DNA from 3 places in the Streptacidiphilus sp. MAP5-3 genome. Region 3 is predicted to be linked to each of the others. Evidence: riboswitches for the same ligand, from Rfam matches in the RefSeq annotation. Region 3 holds a riboswitch; each other region holds the start of a gene.
What was found. Region 3 has a riboswitch for cyclic di-AMP ahead of ABH928_RS11060 (NlpC/P60 family protein). Riboswitches for the same ligand answer to the same signal wherever they lie in the genome.
Positions count from the first base shown of each region.

Region 1 (4,425 bases), on a different contig from region 3:
CGTTGGTGGACTGGCTGAGGTTGACGTCCTCGTTGGGGTGCAGGTGCTGGTACTCGCCCTTGGCGTGACCCAGCAGCTCCAGCGCGCGGTTGGCCACGACCTCGTTGGCGTTCATGTTGGTCGAGGTGCCTGCGCCGCCCTGGATGACGTCCACGACGAACTGGTCGTGCAGCGCGCCGGTGCGGATCTCGCGGCAGGCGGCGACGATCGCGGCAGCCTTGGCGGGCGCCAGCAGCCCGAGCTCCTCGTTGGCGAGCGCGGCTGCCTCCTTGACCGCGGCCAGGGCGTCGATCAGGTGGGGGTAGGCCGAAATGGGCGTGCCGGTGATCGGGAAGTTCTCCGTGGCGCGCAGGGTGTGGACGCCCCAGTAGGCGTCGGCGCAGATGTCACGGTCTCCGAGGAGGTCGTGCTCGCTGCGGGTTGCGGCGGTCATGGCGGTCACTGCGGTCATGGCGGGTGCGGGTCTTCTTCCTCGGAGTGGACGGTGACGAGGGCTCAGGTGCGGGAGAGCGCTGAGGGTCAGGCGGTCAGCGCGGGTACCGGTTGGACGCGCCCGACCGGGTGCCCGCCGCCCAGCAGCGTCTCGCCCGCGAACGCGGTGAGCAGCTCGGGGTCGACGCCCGCGCGGGCGAGCGCAGCGGCGGCGACCGGGATGCGCGCCCGGTTCGCGCCGTCGGAGATCTTCACGGCGATCGCCCGGCCGTCCGGCAGCGCGCCCACCTGGACGCCCTCGAAGCCGTCCTTGGCGAGCAGTCCCGGTACGGCGTGCATCAGCGCGGAGACGTCCCGGCCGGAGCCGGAGGCCATCTCGGCGTGCTCGCGCATCGCGTCCGCGACGCGTGCCTCGGGCGTGCCGGGCGCGGCGGTGGTGATGCGGGCGGCGGCGCGGGCGAGGCCGTGCAGCGAGACCGCGAACAGCGGCGCGCCGCAGCCGTCCACCGTGACCGTCGCGACGCGCTGCCCCGTCAGGTCCTCGACTGCTGCCGCGACGGCCTGTTGGAGCGGATGCGCGGGATCGAGGTAGTCGTCGAGGGACCAGCCGTTGAGTGTGCAGGTGTAGAGCATGGCCGCGTGCTTGCCGGAGCAGTTCTGCGCCAGCCGGGACGGCAGGCGTCCGGCACTGACCCAGGCGTCCCGGACGGTCGGACCGTAGGGCAGGTCCTCGGCGTTGCGCAGGTGGCTCTCGGTGAGACCGGCCAGCTCCAGGATCCGCCGGGCGCCGTCGAGATGGCGCTCCTCGCCGGAGTGGCTGGCCGCCGCCAGCGAGAGCAGTTCACCGTCGAGTGGCAGCCCGGCCCGCACCATGGCGACCGCCTGGATGGGCTTGAGCGCCGAGCGCGGATAGAACGCGGCCTCGATGTCGCCGAGTTCGAACGCGACCTGGCCGTCCGCGTCCAGCACGACGACCGAGCCGTAGTGGACGCCCTCGACCACCCCGCCGCGCACCAGGTGTGCGACGGGGGAGTGACGGGGTTCGCGTATCGCGGGGGAGTCAGCGAGGTTCACGCGTCGGATCCGCCTTCGGTGGGAGTGGGATGGGGATGTGGGTGGGTGTGGTGCGCCCGGGGTGCACGATGCTGCTGAGGGTCGCGTCGATGCAGTCGAGGTGGTGGGCCATGGCGGCGACGGCGTCGTCCTGGTTGCCGTCGACCAGCGCCTCGACGATCACGCGGTGCTCCCGGTTGGACTGCTCGCGGCGTCCGGGGCCCAGTTCGTTGAGGAACGACGACTGGCGTGCCAGGGCGTCACGAATCTCCTCGATCACCCGGCGGAAGGCCGGGTTCTGGGCGGCTGCGGCCACGGTCAGATGGAAGAGGCTGTCCATCGCGACCCATGCGGTGGTGTCCGTCTCCCGCTCCATCCGCTCCAGCAGATGGGCCAGCCGGTCCAGGTCCTCGGGGGTGCGGCGCAGCGCCGCGTAGCCCGCTACGGGGATCTCGACGTGCCGGCGCACCTCCTCCAGATCGCCGGCCGCGTAGTCGCCGAAAGTGGGCTCCTCGACCGCGTGGGCGATGACGAAGGTGCCCTTGCCGGTCCGGGAGGCGGTCAGGCCCATCGCCTGCAGGGCGCGGAGCGCCTCCCGCAGCACCGGCCGGCTGACCTCGAGCATGCGGCACAGCTCCGCCTCGGAGGGGAGCTTGTCGCCTATGGCGTAGTCGCCGCGCTCGATGGCCTGGCGAAGATGGCCGAACACCGCTTCCATCGCGCTGACGCGACGCGGCATTGCGCCACCTGTCTGGCTGTCTGACAGGTTCACCCGAGTGATCCTGGAGGTTGCGGATGGGGCTGTCAAGCGTGGATTTGCCACCCTGCGCGGGGGCGGCGGCCCACGGTGCCGAGCCGAGGCAGGGAGCGGTGCTGTCCGCCGCAGTTGATGAACCTTCAGGTGGCGAAGGCGGGTTGGAGCCCGTCGCGCGGGCATGTGGCCCTGCTCACAGAGGGCTCGCGGCGGTTGCCCTCGCCGTGTCGCACTGCCTAGCGTGCCGCCTGTCCGCGCATAGCGGACCCCGATGTTCCGGAACGCCGAATCCTGCCGCCGGAGGCTCGGGCAGCGCGAACATTCGGCCCGGCAGGGGCGGGGGAACCAGGTAAGTCGCTGCGCTCCAGAAGGTCCGCAGCTTGGGGTGAAGCCGTGCTCAGCACGGCCGGGCTAGCCCACGGTCCGAATCCGACAGCTCACCTCGCAGGCGTCGTAGAGGACCCTGCCATGCTCCTGTCCGGAAACGGCCGTCACCGCCGTCCCCGCACCAACCAGGCCCGTCGCCTGGCCACCGTCGCCGGTGTCGCCGGCGCCGGCATCGCCCTCCCGCTCGTCGGGACGTCCAGCGCATTCGCCGCCTCGACCTCCACCTGGGACGCCGTCGCCCAGTGCGAGAGCACGGGCAACTGGTCGATCAACACCGGCAACGGCTACTTCGGTGGCCTCCAGTTCTCGCAGTCCACCTGGGACGCCTACGGGGGTCAGCAGTACGCGTCCTCCGCCGACCAGGCCAGCAAGGACCAGCAGATCGCCGTCGCCGAGAAGGTCCTCGCGGACCAGGGCCCCGGCGCCTGGCCCGTCTGCGGCCCGCAGGCCGGTCTGACCCAGGGCGGCCCCGCCCCGGTGATCAGCACCTCCGGTTCGTCGAGCTCCGGGAGCTCCTCGAACAGCTCGACCGCTTCCAGCGACAGCGGCCAGGCCCAGGCGGGCTCGGAGGACTCCGACGGCGGCAGCTCCGCCGCGCCGAGCACGGCTGCTGCCGGCACGAGCCCTGCCAGCACGCCCGCTTCCGGTGCGACTGCCGGTGCCACCGAGTACACCGTCGTCTCGGGTGACTGGCTGTCGACGATCGCCGAGTCGCACCACGTCTCCGGCGGCTGGCAGGAGCTGTACCAGCTCAACAAGGCCACGCTCACCCAGGGCCCGAACCTGATCTTCCCGGGCGAGCACCTGCAGCTCACCGGCGCGGGTTCGTCGTCGAGCACGACCACGAGCACCAGCACGAGCACGACCGGCAGCGACGCGTCCGCCGGCAGCAGCGCCCAGAGCAGCTCCGCCGCGCAGCCCGCGAGCAACGCGAACCTGAGCGGTGACCCGCAGGCCATCGCCGCGCAGATCGTCCCGGCCGACCAGCTCGCCTCGTTCGACGAGATCATCTCCCACGAGAGCGGCTGGAACGTCACCGCCACCAACCCGTCCTCCGGCGCGTACGGCCTGCCGCAGTCCCTGCCGGGCGACAAGATGGCCTCCGCCGGCGCCGACTGGCAGACCGACGCGGCCACCCAGCTGCGCTGGGCGCTGCAGTACATGGACTCCACCTACGGCAGCCCGAACCAGGCCTGGGCGTTCTGGCAGGCCAACAACTGGTACTGACGGTCCGTGGCGCGGGGGCGGGGTCAGAGCGTGAGGCTCGTCCCCTCCTCCGCGGCCAGGACCTCCCCGTCGTAGGTGGCACCCGCCTCCGCGACGGACCGGCTCCGCTGGGCGCCGGGCCAGAAGTGCGTGAGCAGCAGCCGCTTGGCCTGTGCGTCGGCGGCCCACTGGCCGGCCTCGGCGGCGCTGAGCAGGTACGGGTCCCGGTCCGCGCCCTGCAGGGTCGCCCCGGCCACGAACAGCTGGGCCCCGGCCGCCAGTTCGCCCAGCCCTGCGGCGGGACCTGCATCGCCGCTGTAGGCCACGGCCACTCCTGACACGGTCAGCCGCACCCCCGCGTGCGGCACATGATGCGGCAGCAGCATCCCGTCCAGCCGGAACGGCCCGACCTGGTGACTCCCCGGCAGCGGATGCGGCGCGAACACCTCCCGCAGGTCCTCGCTCGGCTCCATCGCCTGCACGCGCTCCAGTACCCCGTCCGGGCAGTACAGCGGCGTGCGCCCGGCTCGTCCACCTCCGGCCCGCTCAGCCCCGAACGTCAGCGCCCGACCGAGCCCGCTCAGGTCCGCGCA
Region 1 covers NZ_JBGCCL010000002.1:436,332-440,756, forward strand. Annotated here, with positions in the region: gene aspA (aspartate ammonia-lyase) at 1-433, opposite strand, end outside; gene ABH928_RS05725 (asparaginase) at 520-1,506, opposite strand; gene ABH928_RS05730 (FadR/GntR family transcriptional regulator) at 1,493-2,203, opposite strand; cyclic di-AMP (ydaO/yuaA leader) riboswitch at 2,512-2,705, shown strand; gene ABH928_RS05735 (transglycosylase family protein) at 2,708-3,853, shown strand; gene ABH928_RS05740 (MBL fold metallo-hydrolase) at 3,877-4,425, opposite strand, start outside.
Region 1: another riboswitch for cyclic di-AMP. It lies ahead of ABH928_RS05735 (transglycosylase family protein); the one in region 3 lies ahead of ABH928_RS11060 (NlpC/P60 family protein).

Region 2 (4,425 bases), on a different contig from region 3:
CGGCACCAGCACGGCGGCCCTCGGCAACCTGGTGTGGGCGGCGGAGCAGAACGTCGGCGGTGCGCAGCAGCTGATCCTGGGCGCGGTGCTGAGCCAGCCCGCGATCGGGCCGGGGCCGGGGCAGGGCATCCTCGCCCAGGTGCTGCAGAAGAGCCAGCAGCTGATCATCAGCGCCGAGAGCGCGCTGCAGTCGCACGTCGTGATCAAGAAGGGCGACGTCGTCGGGTACGTCGACGACGGTCTCGGCGGACACACCCCGGTCGTGGCCACCGCGGACGTCAGCGTCATCGGCTGGAGCGGCCTGTCGGTGAGCACGTCGCTGCAGCCGCTCGCCGGACAGTCCGTCCCGCACAGCGCAGCCGCCGGGACGGCCGTCGGCAACCTGGTCGTGGGCAGTGGTGCCGGAGCGCAGACGATCCCGGTCGCGCTGCAGTCGGCGCTCAGCACTCCGGGCACCGGCGCGAAGCTGACCCGACTGGGCTGACGCACTGTCAGATCGCTCTCTCAGATTCCCCGCTTGAAACGGGCCCGTCCGTCGGACGGGCCCGTTGTCATGCCCGGGGGTGCAATCTTGACGACATTTCGGACATCTACGCAGGGTTGGAGTGCGAACCAATGACGGTCGATGTGACGGACCTCTCAACGGCCTTTGATCGGCTTGAGGTTTGAACTTCGATCTGCCTACGGTCGGCGTCGTTCGCACTTAAGCGGAACTGACATCACCGGAACGCCGAGTCCTGCCGTCGGGGTTGTCAGCTGTCACCCGACGCACACCACGGCAGGAGCGGGGGACCCAGGTAAGTCGCCGGGAGCGTGTCGCTCCCGGCTCGGGGTGAAGCCGTGCTCTGCACGGCCGGGCGACTCCGGCCCGAACCCGACAGCTCACCTCGCAGGCGTGGGAGAGGACCCACACCATGACTGGTCGCCACCGCGCGCCCAAGATCGCCCGCCGTGCCTCCAAGCGCCTGCTCGCCACCGTCGGGCTGACCGGCGCAGGCCTCGCCCTTCCGCTGGTCACCGCGACCGGCGCCCACGCCGCCACCGTCTCCACCTGGGACTCCGTCGCCCAGTGCGAGAGCAGCGGTGACTGGTCGATCAACACCGGCAACGGCTACTACGGTGGCCTCCAGTTCTCGCAGTCCACCTGGGACGCCTACGGCGGGCAGCAGTACGCGTCCTCCGCCGACCAGGCCACCAAGGACCAGCAGATCGCCGTCGCCGAGAAGGTCCTCGCGGACCAGGGCCCCGGCGCCTGGCCCGTCTGCGGCCCGCAGGCCGGTCTGACCCAGGGCGGCCCCGCCCCGGCGATCAGCACCTCCGGCTCGTCGAGCAGCTCCAACTCGACCGGCTCTTCCGGTTCGACCGCCGCGAGCGACTCGTCGGCCGCCGGCAGCACCAGCAGTTCCTCCGAGTCCGGCTCCGCCGCGTCCAGCGCCTCCAGCGCCCCGGCGACCGGCGGCTCCTCCGCCGGGCACTACACGGTCCGGACCGGCGACTGGCTCTCCACCATCGCGCAGAAGCACGATGTCTCCGGCGGCTGGGAGCGTCTGTACCAGCTGAACAAGGCGACCCTCACCCACGGCCCGAACCTGATCTTCCCGGGTCAGCAGCTGGTCCTGGGCGGCAGCGCCGCGTCCGCCCGGGCGGCACAGCCCTCGAACGACTCGGCCGGCGACTCGGACAACGACTCGTCGTCCGCCGCTTCGTCCTCGTCCTCGAACGCGTCCGCGAGCTCGAACTCCTCCGGCTCCACCCAGGCGTCCACCGGTGCGGCGACCTCGTCGAGCAGCTCGACGCAGGCCGGCTCCGGCGCGGCCGCGACGGCGATCGCCTTCGCCGAGGCGCACGTGGGCGACTCCTACGTCTACGGCGGCAACGGCCCGAACGCGTGGGACTGCTCCGGTCTGGTCCAGGCCGCTTACGCCCAGGCCGGGATCAGCCTGCCGCGCACCTCCGCCGACCAGGCCTCGGCCACCACGCCGGTCTCCCTCAACTCGCTGCAGCCGGGTGACCTGCTCTTCTGGTCCAGCGACGGCAGCGACTCCGGCGTCTACCACGTCGCCATCTACGTCGGTGGCGGCCGCTACGTCGAGGCTGCCAACCCGAGCTCGGGCGTCAAGTGGGACACCATCAGCGACTACACCCCGAGCTTCGCCGGTCGCGTCTCCTGACACACCGCACCAGGTGTGGCGTGGTGGGCCGGTCCGGGTGACCTGTCTGGCTCGGACCGGTCCGCCGCGTCGCTGTTGACGGGTTGTCGTCCGGAGGTGAGACGCAGCCCGTCGGGATTCCTCTCCCTCATGCACCCGGAGTACCGGATGCGCCGTTCACTCGGCGTCGTCCTGGTACTCCGGGTGTCGTGTCAGCCAGGCCTTGATGAACGGGCAGGTCACCTGGACCTTGATGCCCCGGCGGCGGCCGTCCTCCACGGCGGTGCGGGCCAGCAGGCCGCCGATGCCCAGGCCCTCGTAGGCGGGGCCGACGACGGTGTGCTGGTAGATCACCCGGTCGTCGTTGCGGACGTACGAGGTGAACCCGACCAGCTCTCCCTCGATCCGGGCCTCGAACCGCTGCGCCCCCGGCGCGTCGGCGACCGTGACCTCGGCCTCGCTCGTGCTCATCCTCGCCGCCTCCTGACGGTGCTGCTGCCCGTGGCTGTCCGCTTGCCGTCTTGTCTCTTTGCAGCCGTTCGTCCCTTGCAGTCTCCGTCACGCGGGCCGATTTCCCGGGAACGGACACGCGTACGTGGCCGTGTGTCTCAGGCCTCGTGCCAGCCGATCCGCTCGTGCGAGCCGTCGCAGAACGGCTTGTTGGCGCTCGCGCCGCACCGGCACAGCGCTGCGCGTACCTCGCGGGAGGGTTCGGCCGCTCCGGCAGGCGCCTCGATCCGGAGATCGCCGCGGACCAGCAGCGGGCCGTCCGGCTCCGGCGTGATCACGGTGGGACGCTCGGGCTCCTCGGCGGGGCCCTCCGGCAGCAGGTAGTGCAGTGCGCCCGTCGGGCACGCGCGCACGGCGGCGGCGACCCGCTCCGCGTCGGCGTTGGCGGGCTGGATCCACGGCCGCCGCTCCGGGTCGAACACCTCCCCGGCGCGGCGCACGCACTCGGCGTAGTGCCGACAGCGCCCGGCGTCGTAGCGGACCCGGATGCCCGGCGCCTCGTAGACCTTCACGCGATCGCCCGGCGGCAGCCCTTCGAAGCCCGCTTCTGCGTCCTGCATACTCCCATGGTCCGTCGCGGGCGCATTCACAGCAGGCCGGTGGTCACCACACGTCGCCGTCGCGCCAGTCGCAGGTCAGCTCGGCGGTCAGGTCGAGCTCCGGCGCCGGGCCGGAGGCCACGGGCAGCACGAAGAGGCAGTCCTCGGCGTCCGGCGTCCGGACCACCCCGGCGGGTGTCAGCGCCGATGCCCGGCCCTGCCACCGCTGCCAGCCGCGGGCGGCGTAGAACCCCATGGCCTCGTCGGTCGCCGCCAGCGCCCCGACGTCGTACGCGCGCCTGATCACCCGCTCCAGGGCCGCCATCACCGCCCCGCCGTACCCCTGCCCGCGCAGGCGCGCCTCGACGCCGACGCCCTCCACGTACCCGGCCCGCAACGCCTGCCCCCGGTACATCAGTCGCCGCTGCACCACCGCCGCGTGCGCGACCACCTGGCCGCCGGGCCCGCGCTCCCGGACCAGCGCGTGCACGCCCCCGAGCGAGTGCTCCCAGTCCTCCTCGGCCATGTCCGCGAAGACCCGGTACAGCAACGCCCGTGCAGCGGCGAGCTCCGCTTCGTCCAACTCGGCGGTGTGCGCGACGCGTACCTCGATCACGCATCCACTCTGCCAGGGGGAGGGCTTCCGAGCCGCACTCGGCGAGTTGCGCGCGTCAGTCCCCGCGGCCCGCACCGGCCTGGATGACGAGTTCCAACAGCTCCTGCGACGCCTGGAGTTCGTCGATGGCCTCGGTGACGCGCGCGTGCTCGCGTCGCAGTGCGGCCACCGTGTCGTCGCACACAGGCACCAGTCGTCGGCCGTCCATGCGGACGCAGGGCAGGATCAGCGCGATGGTGGCGGTGGAGAGCCTGGCGGCCAGGAGGCACCGGATCCGCCGGACCGTCTCCACGTCCTCCTCGCGGTAGGTGCGGTAGCCGCCTGAGCCGCGATCAGGGGCGAGTAGGCCCTGCTCCTCGTAGTAGCGGAGCAGCCTCGGGTGGACCCCGGTCCTGCGGGACATCTCACCGATGCGCACCTGATCCCCCCGGCCTTGACTCTCACACCGATGTCAGAGTTTACCGTCCGAGTACTGACTACTGACGGCTCTTCCGGCCGTCGGCTGGTGCTCGTCCGGAGGGAAGTAGCTTTCGTGTTCGCTGTCCAGATCGACCGACATGGTGGTCCCGAAGTCCTGCGGGTGCGTGAGGCCGCCGCCCCCGTCGCCGCG
Region 2 covers NZ_JBGCCL010000014.1:166,340-170,764, reverse strand. Annotated here, with positions in the region: gene ABH928_RS21850 (D-alanyl-D-alanine carboxypeptidase family protein) at 1-484, shown strand, start outside; cyclic di-AMP (ydaO/yuaA leader) riboswitch at 755-909, shown strand; gene ABH928_RS21845 (transglycosylase family protein) at 915-2,171, shown strand; gene ABH928_RS21840 (GNAT family N-acetyltransferase) at 2,328-2,621, opposite strand; gene ABH928_RS21835 ((4Fe-4S)-binding protein) at 2,759-3,220, opposite strand; gene ABH928_RS21830 (GNAT family N-acetyltransferase) at 3,264-3,815, opposite strand; gene ABH928_RS21825 (MerR family transcriptional regulator) at 3,871-4,233, opposite strand; gene ABH928_RS21820 (NADP-dependent oxidoreductase) at 4,348-4,425, shown strand, end outside.
Region 2: another riboswitch for cyclic di-AMP. It lies ahead of ABH928_RS21845 (transglycosylase family protein); the one in region 3 lies ahead of ABH928_RS11060 (NlpC/P60 family protein).

Region 3 (4,425 bases):
GAAGCTCCAGGACGAGCTCGTCGCCCTGCGCGCCGCCGCCCGTACGGAAGCCGAGCGGGCCAAGGCCGACCTGGACGTGGCCCGGAAGGACGGCGACAGCCTGCGCCGTCAGTTGCGTTCGCTGGCCGCCGACACCAAGCGCGCCGAGGCCGCCACCCGCAAGGCGGTGGCCGAGCTGGAGGCGCTGCGCGCGACCGGGGCCACCGAGCGGGGGGCGCAGGACAGCGAGGTGCGCCGGCTCAAGCACCGCGTGGCCGAGCTGGAGACGGCGCTGGAGGCCTCCCGGCGCGCGGCGCGCGAGGGGCGCTCGGCGGAGGAGATGCGGCTGCGGCTGCTGCTCGACACCGTGGTCCAGGGCGCCCAGGGCCTCCAACGCGAGCTCGGCCTTGCGCCGCTGAGCGGCCGTCCGGCCGACTCGGTCGAGGCGGTCTCGCCGGTTGCCGCCTCGCCGCACGACGTGGCCCGCCGGGCGCTGGAGGGGGACGACCCCGCCCTGCTGGAGCAGCTGCTCCAGTTGCCGCAGGTCCACCTGCTGGTCGACGGATACAACGTCACCAAGACCGGCTGGCCCGGGATGGCGCTGGACCGGCAGCGTCAGCAGCTGCTGCGCGGGCTCGGCCTGCTGGCGGCGCAGACCGGTGCCGAGATCACCTGCGTCTTCGACGGGCAGGACCTGGACGGTCCGATCCCGATGGCGCCGCCGCCGCGCGGGGTGCGGGTGCTGTTCAGCCGGACCGGGGAGACCGCCGACGAGCTGATCCGCCGTCTGGTCCGCGCGGAACCGGAGGGACGACCGGTCGTGGTGGTCTCGACAGACCGTGAAGTAGCGGACGGAGTGCGCAAATCGGGCGCACGCCCGGTCCCGTCCACGATGCTGCTGCGGCGGCTGATCCGCTCGTGACGGGGTGGCGAGGATGTTGCGAACGCCACTTCCCAGCGCGCGTGCTTGTTTGGGGGCGATGCGTGGCGGAGTGCCAATGAGCGCTTCTGACCTGGGCTTTGTGACGGTCCGCGACGCGCGTGGGCGGCTTCGTGATCTTGAGGCTTTGTTAAGAGCGGACGTCCGATCCGGTCACGGGGAAGACACGAGGCCTCCTCAATCACTATTGTCATCGCGCAAACGTCCGCACTCGTGTTCCAAACATCGTGTTTCAGCCGTGCACTCTGTCGTGCATGCGGACGAGTCCGCGTGTGAAGGGATTGCATCCGTCGTGGCCAATCATCGTCGTCCCAGGCAGACCAGCCGTGCCCGCGTGTCCGTGCTGACCGCGGCAGCGGCGACCGTGGTGGCGTTGTCCGCCCAGACCGCTGCCCAGGCTGCCCCGACCGTCTCGGTCAAGGACGCCCAGACCCAGGTGGACGCAGACCGCCAGGACGCATCCGTCAAGACGGAGCAGTACGACAACGCCCACCAGCAGCAGCAGAACCTGCAGCAGAAGGTGGCGGTCATCCAGCAGGAGATCGCGCGTCAGCAGGCGCAGATCAACAACGAGCTGGGCCAGCTCGGGCAGATCGCCAACGCGCAGTACGCGTCCGGCGAGATCGACCCCACCGTGCAGCTGCTGCTCTCCTCGGACCCGCAGCACTTCCTGGACCAGGCCACCTCGCAGGACGAGCTCACCGCCAACCAGACCTCCGAGCTGTCCCAGCTGGTGGCCCAGGAGGAGACGCTCAACCGGGAGAAGACCCAGGCCGCGTCCGAGCTGGCCCAGGAGCAGGCGCTGCTCTCGCAGATGAGCGCGGCGAAGTCGGAGGCGCTGGCCAAGCTGGCCCACGCGCAGTCGATCCTCAGCACGCTGACTGCCGCCGAGCAGGCCGCGGTCAACAACGCCAATAACGGCGGCGGTTACGGTAGCGGTGGCTCCACCAGCAACTGGAACGGCACCATCGACCTGAGCGGCATCTCCTCCACGGCGCGCACCGCGATGCTGGCGGCCGAGCAGTGGATCGGCAAGACCCCCTACCTGTGGGGTGGTTCGACCCCGTCCGGCTTCGACTGCTCGGGCCTGGTCATGTGGGCGTACGGCCAGGCGGGCGTCTCGCTGCCGCACTCCTCCTACTCCGACGAGTCGGTGGGTTCGCCGGTGGCGAGCCTGGCCGACGCACAGCCCGGCGACATCATCGTCCTGGAGCAGGGCGGCCACGTCGGCCTGTACGCCGGAAACGGCATGCTGCTCAACGCGCCGGAGTACGGCTACGACGTCTCGGTGCAGCCGTTGTCCTACTTCGGCTCGATTGTCGCGATCCGCCGCATGTGATCTCGTCTGTCAGTGTTCCGGTGCGTCAGCTGACGCGCCGGAATGTGGCGCGCCGACGGATCTGTGAATCCACTCACAGGTCATGCGCACGAAATCGCCTCATCCTGCGGGCGAATGACCGAATTGGCCCCCATGTCATGGCCGTTGGTCATGGCGTGGCTACGTTGTGTCCCCTGGGTGACGAGTCGTCGTAAGTGACTCGTGTTTTTTCTGACAAGGATTTGAACTGATCACGGTTCGGTCACTAGGGTCATGGGCCGAACCTCCGCGCAGGCGTTCGCCCATCCCGGGCGACAGCGGCGGTTACCGTCGAGTTCGACGACGCGGCAGGGCCATCCGGCACCCAGGGCGGCCCAACTGGGGAAGCCGTCGAGTCGGAGCCGGGGACCCACCTTCCTCGGGGTGAATCGGCGCCCGGTCGGCCGGTGTGAATCCGGACCGATGAAGCGTCGTAGGGCCTACTTCCTGGTCCGAACCCGTCAGCTCACCCGGTAGGCGGACGTAGGAAGAAGGAGTGTCGCCTTCGTGGCGTCCCATCGTCGTCCCAAGTCCCCCAGTCGTACCCGCATAACCGTTCTCACGGCAGCCGCCGCCACCGCGGTGGCGGTCTCGGCCCAGACGGCGCAGGCAGCGCCGAAGCCGACCATCAGCCAGCTTCAGGCCCAGCTCCAGCAGCTCAACGTCGAGTCCGACACCGCGATCCAGAAGTACGACCAGGCCCAGTCGGAGCTCCAGCAGCAGCAGGGCAAGGTCAACACTCTGCAGCAGCAGATCGCCCGTCAGCAGGCGGACGTCAACACCAAGCTCGAGTCGGTCGGCGAGATCGCGAACCAGCAGTACGCGGACGGCGCCGTCGACCCGACCGTCCAGCTGCTCCTCTCCTCGAGCCCGACGGACTACCTCACCAAGGCCTCCTCGCTGGGCCAGGTCACGGACAGCCAGGCGAGCCAGATCCAGGCGCTCAAGACCGCCGAGCAGGCCCTGGGCGGCCAGAAGGCCCAGGCCGAGCAGGCGCTCCAGCAGATCCAGGCCACCAACAAGCAGTTGTCCGCGCAGAAGTCGCAGGTCCAGCAGAAGATCGCGCAGACCCAGGCGCTGCTGAACTCGATGACCGCGGCCCAGCAGGCCGCCGTTGCCCGTGCGCAGGCCGCCGCCAACCAGGCCGCGGAGGCCGCCGCCGCCAAGGCCAACTCCGGCAGCTCCGGCGGCTCGGTCAACCTCGGCTCGTCCACGGCGGGCAACTCGGTGGAGGCCGCCGCCTTCGCCGCGGCGCAGACCCGTATCGGCTCGCCCTACGTCTGGGGCGCGACCGGCCCGAGCTCCTTCGACTGCTCCGGCCTGATGCAGTGGGCCTACGCGCAGGCGGGCGTCTCCATCGGCCGCACCACCTACGACCAGATCGACGCCGGCACGGCGGTCAGCTCCACGGCCGACCTGCAGGTGGGTGACCTCGTCTTCTTCAACGACGACTCGCACGTCGGCATGTACGCGGGCAACGGGATGATCCTGCACGCCCCGCACACGGGCGCGGACGTCCGCTACGAGTCGATCGACACGGTCGGCAGCATCTACGCGATGCGTCACATCTGATCGCGGCTCATGTCGCGTGCCACGGGCCCCGCTCCGATCCGGAGCGGGGCCCGTTCGCGTTCACCCCGGCTCACCCCGCCTCACTCGGACGGCCGTACGGGAGTGTCCTCCTTCGTGGTGGGTCGGTGTCCTGGGCAGGTGCGGAACCTCGGGGCGACCAGCAGACTCGTTCACCTGAGCGGCATTCGATGTGATTTTTCAGCTCTTGGGAGCTTGGACTGCTTCTGTCCGAATCGCTAACGTCAGCGCTCGGTTCCGTCCCGGAGATCATCCGGGAGAACCCTGGACCTGATGGTCCTCGACAAGCGGAGAGCGGAGAGCGAGCAGGTGGCGTCCCATCGACGAGGCAGACGCGTCGGACCGTCAGTGCTGTCGCGAGCCGCGGTGACCGTCGCTGCGGCGACCGCCGCGATGCTCACGGCCCCCGGCGGCGCGCACGCCGACCCCGTCCCCGGCGGGGCCGGCACAGCCGGCGCGAGCGGCAGTCTCACCCCGGACGAGGTGCAGCAGCAAGTCGACGCCCTCTACGCGCAGTCCGAGTCGGTCGGGCAGCAGGCCGACAGCGCCCAGGAGCGGG
Region 3 covers NZ_JBGCCL010000005.1:208,893-213,317, reverse strand. Annotated here, with positions in the region: gene ABH928_RS11070 (NYN domain-containing protein) at 1-901, shown strand, start outside; gene ABH928_RS11065 (NlpC/P60 family protein) at 1,212-2,258, shown strand; cyclic di-AMP (ydaO/yuaA leader) riboswitch at 2,616-2,772, shown strand; gene ABH928_RS11060 (NlpC/P60 family protein) at 2,784-3,848, shown strand; gene ABH928_RS11055 (NlpC/P60 family protein) at 4,233-4,425, shown strand, end outside.